DNA from 2 places in the Catenuloplanes sp. NPDC051500 genome. Region 2 is predicted to be linked to the other one. Evidence: riboswitches for the same ligand, from Rfam matches in the RefSeq annotation. Region 2 holds a riboswitch; the other holds the start of a gene.

The links. Region 2 has a riboswitch for cyclic di-AMP ahead of ACIA8K_RS01760 (C40 family peptidase). Riboswitches for the same ligand answer to the same signal wherever they lie in the genome.
Region 1: linked by a shared signal. The riboswitch ahead of ACIA8K_RS08305 (coiled-coil domain-containing protein) and the one ahead of ACIA8K_RS01760 (C40 family peptidase) in region 2 are both predicted to bind cyclic di-AMP.

Annotation. Positions count from the first base shown of each region.
Region 1 covers NZ_JBITDX010000003.1:377,821-382,012, reverse strand. Annotated here, with positions in the region: gene ACIA8K_RS08310 (hypothetical protein) at 1-874, opposite strand, end outside; gene ACIA8K_RS08305 (coiled-coil domain-containing protein) at 1,088-2,086, opposite strand; cyclic di-AMP (ydaO/yuaA leader) riboswitch at 2,089-2,220, opposite strand; gene ACIA8K_RS08300 (glycoside hydrolase family 65 protein) at 2,439-4,192, opposite strand, start outside.
Region 2 covers NZ_JBITDX010000001.1:421,570-425,761, forward strand. Annotated here, with positions in the region: partial or broken gene rsmH (16S rRNA (cytosine(1402)-N(4))-methyltransferase RsmH) at 1-902, opposite strand, end outside; gene mraZ (division/cell wall cluster transcriptional repressor MraZ) at 1,065-1,496, opposite strand; gene ACIA8K_RS01760 (C40 family peptidase) at 1,993-2,493, opposite strand; cyclic di-AMP (ydaO/yuaA leader) riboswitch at 2,499-2,652, opposite strand; gene ACIA8K_RS01765 (MurT ligase domain-containing protein) at 3,033-4,192, shown strand, end outside.

The DNA.
Region 1 (4,192 bases), on a different contig from region 2:
CCTGGTATGACATCTCGTCTTCTTCCTCTCCTCGCGGGCTCTCCGAGCGCGCCTTCCAGGTTTCGATCGATTCACCGCGGAGGATCGACATGAGCCGGTCGAGCGCGTCCTGGGTGGCGACGAACCGGCGGATGATCGACAGGTGCAGGTGCCAGAGGTGGGTGTCGTCCCGGCCCGGGTCCGGCCCGGCGTCGGCCCCGACGCCCAGCGCGCGGCCGCCGGTGAGCACGTAGCAGTAGACCGTCCGGCTGTCCTTGGTGCCGATGAACTCCCGGATGATCGGCGCGCCGCCGATGAACAGGCGCTCGTCCCGCGCCCGGCATGCCACGTCCATCCGGGTGGTGTACTTGCGCATCGCCGTGTCGGACATGGTCAGGTCGATCGCGGCGGCCTTGTCGCCCGGGCCCTGCCTGTCGTTCGCCACGTCGGCCCGCGAATAGTCGCTTGTGGCGAGCGCGTTGCGGTAGTTGTGGTAGCCCGGCTTGGCCGCGTAGACGCCGCCGAGCTGCACGGACGGCTCGAACGCGTCGAACTGCCCCCAGAAGCGCCAGATCTCCGCCGTGATCTGTGCCGGGTTCGGGTTCGCCGCGGCAAGCGCCAGCGGTGGCTGACTGTCCGGGTCCTCCGGCGGGGCGATCACGTCGTAGTCGTCGCCGGCCGCGATCGCGACGACGTCGGGCTGGCGGAGCCGGACGGGCTGGCCCGCACGCAGCCGGAATCCGTCGTCCACCCGGTCGTAGTACCACCCGGTCGCCGTGCTCTTGTCCGCGAGGACGAACCCCGCGGGCTTTCGGATGGCGTACGTCCGGCCGTCAAGCGGGCCGCCGGTACATCGGCCCTGGAAGATGTCGTTTTCGTCAACGGAGTCTGTCATCGCAATCCGCCGGATCTCCCCTCACACGTCCGTGAAGACGCGCCCGCTGATCTTCTGAACGGTTCCGCGCCGGTCGCGTCCCGTCAAGTGCGGGTCGCCCGGTCGGTTGATTTATCCACCGCCGGAAATCAGCAAACCTGTATGCGTGTGACATATGCAAGAACCCGCGGGATGCGCTTATCCCGCGGGTTCTCGAACGGATCCTGAACTACATCAGATCACCGATAGGTGTACGTGGTTCGTATGGTCACCCGAAGGGCTGCCACCACCCGAGTAGGACTGCCAGCCGCTCGACGGCAGCCAGATCCGGCGGAACCAGATCACGTAGAGCACGCCGAGGCGGTCCGCGTTCTTGATGTAGAAGTTCGCCAGGTTGTCGCCGTAGACCTTGTCCGAGCCGGCCGCGACGCCGCCGAAGCCGCTCGCCTGGGCCGACCAGTCACAGGCCCGGCCGCGTGGGTGTTCGCCGCCGTCCTCCGCGCTGCGGTAGCAGGACACGAAGTGGTTGAACCCCGCCGATTTCGTCTGCTTGTAGGCGTGCAGCAGGCGCGGCGTGATGCAGCCGCCGGTCGGGGTCGGGTCGTTCACCGTGCAGCCCTCGGAGGGGAAGGAGCCGTCCGAATTGCGCTCGGCCGACGCCGCGACCGCGGCGGAACCGGAGCCGGACTCGACGTTCGCTGCGGCGCCGCCACCGGCTGCCTTCAGCGCGCTCTCCGCCTGCTTCTTCCGCTTCTCCATGTTCTCGACCTGCTTCTTCTGCTCACCGATCTCAGACTCGATGGCAGTCTTCGCACGCGAGGCCTCGTCCTTCGCGGTGACCAGGTTCTGGACCTGCTTCTCCTGGTTGATCGTCATGGTCTCGACCAACGTGGCGCGGTCCATGAACCCGTCGCCCTCGGACGCGTTCAGAATCGCGACCATCGGGGCGAGGCGTCCGTTGCGGTACGTGCGGCCGGCCAGCTCGCCGACAGTCTTCTCCCGGACCACGAGGTCCGACTCGATGGTCTTGAGCTCCTCGGTCAGCTCCTTCTGGCGCTTCTCCGAGGCGGCAAGCTTGTTCTTCGCCTCGACGAAGCCCTTGCTGGCCGCGTCGAGCTGTTCTCTGAGCTGATCTGAGCCGCCCTCGTCGATCGCGTAGGCAGGCGTCGCGAGCGCGGCCGTGGCACCGCTCGCCAGCAGCACGGCAAGCACCGCTATTCGCCGTAGGCGCATCATGTCCCTTTCTCGGACCGCCGGCCGGGTTAGCTGACGGGTTCGGGATGGGAACGACACCCCTACCGCTTGACGCGGATTCACCCCACAAACGTGGTTCCCCGACTCGCTGTGCGATTTGGCGGTGGTGGTCACTGGCGCCGGTGCGGCGCCCGCTGATGACAACCGGCGGCAAGACTACCCAGGTGCGACAAACAGCCACGCTCAAGATCACGAAACTTAAGAAAACCCTATAGTCACAGAAAGTGCCCGCTCAATGACCCTAAATCATAGAGCGACATCTAAATGGTACGGAAATAGGCCGCCCCGGTTTCCCGAGGCGACCTATCCTGACCAGTTGTCGATCGGCTGACTACAGAGAGCTTGACCGTCGTGCCGGCGCGCGACCGGCCGGCTGATGCGGCTCCGGCCCGACGTCGGTGCGCTCCGGAATCGCCATGGTCACCGACTTGTCCGCGGACACGGTGACCAGCTCGCCATGGTGCACGAGTGTGATGCTTTTCTCACCCGTGCCGTTCCGCAGCGAGTAGGTGACCTCGTCGCTGCGTACGTCCACCCGCAGCCGCAGCCCGCGCCAGAGCAGCGCGAACTCCATCCGGGTGATCCGCTCCGGCAGGCGGGGGTTGAAGGACAGCTGACTGCCGTGGTCCCGCATGCCGCCGAGACCCATCACCAGCGAGATCCACGATCCGCCCAGCGACGCCACGTGCAGGCCCTCGCGCGCGTTGTTGTGCAGGTCGTGCAGGTCCATCAGCGCGGCTTCGCCCAGGTAGTCGTGGGCGAGCTCCAGGTGCCCGGTCTCCGCCGCCAGCACCGCCTGCGTACAGGCGGAGAGCGACGAGTCACGGACCGTCCGGGCCTCGTAGTAGGCGAAGTTGCGCTGCTTCTCCTCGTCGCTGAACGCATCGCCGCGCCACAGCATCGCGAGCACCAGGTCCGCCTGCTTCACGACCTGCTTGCGGTAGAGGTCGAAGTACGGGTAGTTCAGCAGCAGCGGGTAGTTCTCCTGCGGCGTGCCCTCGAAGTCCCATTCCTGCAGCCGGGTGAAGCCCTCCGACTGCTGGTGCACACCGAGTTCGTGGTCGTACGGCAGGTGCACGGCCGCGCCCGCGTCCCGCCAGCCCGCGATCTCCTCCTCGTCGATGCCGGCGGCGCTCGCCTTCTCCGGGTACTTCAGCGCCACCTCCGCCGCCGCGTAGAGGTTCTGCTGGGCCATCAGGTTGGTGTAGATGTTGTCGTCCACCACGGCCGTGTACTCGTCCGGGCCGGTCACGCCGTCGATGTGGAAGCGGCCGTGCCGGTCGTGGTGGCCGAGCGAGCGCCACAGCCGGGCCGTCTCGATCAGCAGATCGAACCCGTAGTCGCGCTCGAAGTCCTCGTCCCCGGTCGCGGTCACGTAGCGGCGGGCCGCGTCCGCGATGTCCGCCGCGATGTGGAACGCCGCGGTGCCGGCCGGCCAGTACGCCGAGGTCTCGTGCCCGCGGATGGTCCGCCACGGGAACGCCGCGCCGCGCAGGCCGAGCGTCTCGGCCCGTTCCTTGGCGAGGTCGAGCGTGGCGTGCCGCCAGCGGAGCACGTCCTTGGCCGCATCCGGCTGCGTGTAGGTGAGCACCGGCAGCACGAACGTCTCGGAGTCCCAGAACGTGTGGCCGTCGTACCCGGGGCCGGTCAGCCCCTTCGACGCGATCGGCCGCATCTCCGCCCGGGCGCCGGCCTGGAGCACGTGGAAGAGCGCGAAGCGCACCGCCTGCTGCACCTCCGGGTCGCCCTCGACCTTGACATCCGAGTGGTCCCAGAACGCGTCCAGGTACTCCCGCTGCGCCGTGACCAGCCCGTCCCAGCCGGTCAGCCGCGCACTTGCCAGTGCGGCGCCGACCTGGTCACGGAGCGCGGGCACGGAGCGCCGGCTGGACCAGCCGTACGCGATGAACTTGATGATCCGGAGCTTCTGCCCCGGCTCGAGCATGCAGGCGACAGTGGTCCGCATCCAGTCCGGGTTGCCCTCGGTCTTGACCATGTGGCGGCCGTCCGTCTCCACCACGTGCTCCATCGCGGCGGCCATCCGCAGCTGGCTGTTCTTCGTGCTGTGGATCAGCAGTCCGCCCA
Region 2 (4,192 bases):
CGCAGCGTGGGTCCGGTACCGGGAAGCTCGAACGGAAGTTCGATCGGCCCGGTACTGCGGGCTCGCGCTGCGAGTGCTTGCTTGGTGATGCGGTCCTCTAGCGACTGATAGGACATGACGACCACCCGGCCGCCAGGCGCCAACGCATCGAGAGCCGCCGGTAGCGCCGATTCAAGGGCGGCGAGTTCGCCATTTACCTCGATGCGTAACGCTTGAAACGTTCTTTTTGCAGGATTTCCGCCGGTACGCCGGGCTGCGGCCGGAATGGAGTCTCTGACCAGGTCTGCCAGACGCCGCGTCGACGTGATCCGGGAACGCCCCCGCTCCCGGACTATCGACGAGACGACGCGGGTCGCGAACTTCTCCTCGCCGTACACCCGCAGCAGCCTGACCAGTGCGCCTGGCTCGTAGTCGTTGACCACGTCCTCCGCGGTCACGCCACTGCCCTGGTCCATCCGCATGTCCAGCGGAGCGTCCTGGGAGTAGGCGAACCCGCGATCGGGCGCGTCGAGCTGCAACGAGGAGACACCGAGATCGAACAGAGCGCCGTCGATCTGCTCGAATCCGAGTCGCGCCAGCACCTCGGGCAGCTCGGACGAGACCGCGTGCACCAGGTGGGTGCGGTCGGCAAACCGGTCCAGCCGGCGGCGCGAGTGTTCAAGCGCCTCGGTGTCCCGGTCCAGGCCGATCAGCGTCAGCCGTGGGTTCGCGGTCAGGATCGCCTCGGCATGTCCGCCGAGACCCAGGGTCGTGTCCACATAGACCGGTTTCTCACCGGTCAGCGCGGGGGCGAGCAGCGCCAGGCACCGCTCCAGCAGGACGGGCACGTGCGTGCCGCGCGCCTGCCATTCCAGGCCCTCGGCCACGAGCTCCGGCTCGGGCACCCCCATGTCGACCCCCATCTGTGACGATTCGTTTCACGCAGTGCCCGCCAGCAGTGCGACGAAGACCGTACCGCCAGATCCCCATCCGCTCTCTTGGCGTCACCACCGTCGCGCCTGATACCGGGGAAGGGGTCTCAGGAGCGCCGAGCGGCTGGAGATCTCGCAGTACGGGTCCGATCGCTACAGACCGCCGGGTAGCACCCCCTCCCCGATGTCGGCGAAGTCGTCCTCGCTCTCCGCGAGATACGTCTCCCAGGCCTGCTTGTCCCAGATCTCGACCCGGGTGCTGGCGCCGATCACGACCAGTTCACGATCCAGCCCCGCGTACTCCCGGAGGAGGACGGGGATGGTGACGCGACCCTGCCGGTCCGGCACCTCGTCGTGTGCGCTGGCGAAGAAGACCCGGCTGTACGCCCGCGCCGCCTTGTGCGTCATCGGGGCGGTCCGGAGCTCCTCCGAGATGCGCTGGAACTCGGGCATCGGGAAGACGTAGAGGCAGCGTTCCTGCCCTTTTGTGATCACGACACCTCCCGCCAGCTCGTCCCGGAACTTGGCCGGGAGGATCAGCCGGCCCTTGTCATCCAGGCGCGGGGTATGGGTGCCGAGAAACATCGCGGCGCACCCCCCTCGCCCTCGACGGCGGCATTCGCGGTGCCGCAGATCACTCGGGCCGGCGGGCTCTCCACGACCCCGCCATGTGGCCCCACTTTACTCCACTTCCCTCCACCCGCAACCAGAAATGGCCCCTAGTCAAGGGGCATGACGGTGCAAAACAGCACGTCACGGAGGGTTGTCGAGGGTGGAGGGACTTGATCCAGTACGCCCGTCCGGTTTCCGACATCCGTTCGGATCGGCCTCTTCGCCGTACCCTTTATGGTGATTTTTCGGTCGGTTTTTCGGCGGTCTGCTGGGCGGCGGACGGTTGCGTGGAGGGAAGTGGAGGGAAATAACCGACACCCACCGTCCCCGTTCGTGATCTCTGAGCGACCGCTGCGAACGTCCCGGAAAACAAGTGTTCACTCAGACCGGGGGCAGGCGGCCGGGACACCGGCCCCTGCCGGACGCGGCAGGGGCCGGTAGATGTCACAGGCACGTAAAGCGGTCCATATCAGACTATTCGTCGGACCACGTAACTCCGCGACCAGATCCGGTGCTTGCCCACCCGCATACCCGGCTGCGGCGCGTCGTACATCCAGTCCCCGCCCGCGTAGATCGCGGTGTGGAACCCCTGCGCGCCGTGCCGGAAGACGAGCAGGTCGCCCGGGCGGGCCTGCGCCTTCGACACCGCGGCGCCGTAACGCTGCTGGCGGTCCGCACTGTGCGGAAGCGTGCGCCCGGCCGCCTTCCGGTAGACGTACTGCGTGTAGCCGGAGCAGTCGAAACCGCTCGGGCTCGCGCCGCCGGCCCGGTACCGCTTGCCGGCCAGGCTCTTGGCCAACGCGACGACCGCCGCACCCTTCTGCGAGGCCGCCGCGTCCGCCCGGTCCACACCTGTCAACTGACCGGCGGTGACACAGAGCGCGAGCAACGCCGCAAGCAACGCGAATCGGGGCACGGTGAAGCGCCGGACCGGCGTCGAGGAGGGCCGGACCGGGAGATGCGTCAACACGAAAGAAATCCTTTCGGCGCACCTGCGGGGTTAGCTGTCGGATTCGGGCGCCGAAACGTGCCCGGTCCGGCCTGACGCCGGACTTCACCCCAAGGCCCGCGATGCGAGCCGTCCTGGAACTGTGGTTCCCCCGCCCCTGCCCGTGAGTGCCATGTGCTGCGAGGGGTGTCGCGACGCCCGGGACGGGCAGGGTTCGGTGTGTCCCGCGGTCGGCGCGGCCGGTGGCACGACGCTTACCGGCTCGTCGTTTGTAGCGGACCACGGGAGCACGCCCCGGCCGCCGAATGATTACCCTCCGAGGTTGGCATGTCCGCCCCGCGACCCCGGTGTGTCCGGTGCCCGAAATGCGGCGCCGACCCGGACACGCTCCGTATATCGAAACCGGTGAAGCTTCCCACACAAATCGCTGTCACACGGATGCGCTCCGACGTATCGCCAGCGTGATCAATTGGTCCGCCCGGACAGCATGCAAGGGGCCGAACGAGCCGATCGTGAAGCGGTGCCGGTCCGGTAACCTCGCACGGGTGACGCAAGGCAACCTGCCCCTCCGCGCCAAGGTCGCGACCCAGGTCTCCCGCACCGCTGCCGCGCTCTCCCGCGCGGCCGGGCGGGGGGACGGGTCCGTGATCGGTGGCTGGATCGGGCTCAAGATCGACCCCGACCTGCTCGAGCACCTCGCCGCCGGCCGCGCCATCGCGCTGGTCTCCGGCACCAACGGAAAAACCACCACCACCCGGCTCACCGCGGCCGCCCTGGGCGTTCTCGGCCCGGTGGCGACCAACTCCTTCGGCGCGAACATGCCAAGTGGGCACACGTCCGCGCTCGCCAAGGCGGGCGCCACGCCGTACGCGGTGCTTGAGGTGGACGAGCACTACCTCCCCCAGGTCATCGAGGAGACGCGGCCGCGCGTGATCGCGCTGCTCAACCTCTCCCGCGACCAGCTGGACCGGGCCAAGGAGGTGGCGATGATCGCCCAGCTCTGGCGCACCACGCTTGCCAAGCACCCGGAAATCATGATCGTCGCCAACTCGGACGACCCGATGATCGTCTGGGCGGCCGGGAACTCACCCACAGTCACCTGGTTCAGCGCGGGACAGCGCTGGCAGGACGACTCCTGGGTGTGCCCGGAGTGCGGCTCGACAATCGAGCGCGCCGACGGCCAGTGGTGGTGCACCGGCTGCCCGCTGCGCCGCCCGCAGCCGCAGTGGGTCGTCGAGGACGACGGCGTACTCGACCCGAGCGGCGCCTGGCACCTCGTCCGCCTGCAACTGCCCGGCCGGGTGAACCTCGGCAACGCGGCCACCGCGCTCGCCGTAGCGTCCGCGTTCGGCATCCGGCCACTCCAGGCCGTGCCCACGCTCTCCTCGGTCGCCTCGGTGGCCGGGCGCTACGCGCAGGTCGACCGCGACGGGCGCAACATCCGGCTGCTGCTGGCGAAGAACCCGGCCAGCTGGCTGGAGGCCTTCGACATGGCCGACAACGCGCCCACGCTGCTCTCCATCAACTCCCGCGACCCCGACGGCCTGGACACGTCCTGGCTGTTCGACGTCGACTTCTCGCCACTGCGCGGACGGCAGATCCTGATCACCGGCGAGCGCGCCTACGACCTGGCGGTCCGCCTCGACGTGAACGACGTGCCGTTCCGGCACGTACGGACCTTCGGGGAGGCGATCGCCAGCGTGCCACCGGGCCGGCTGGA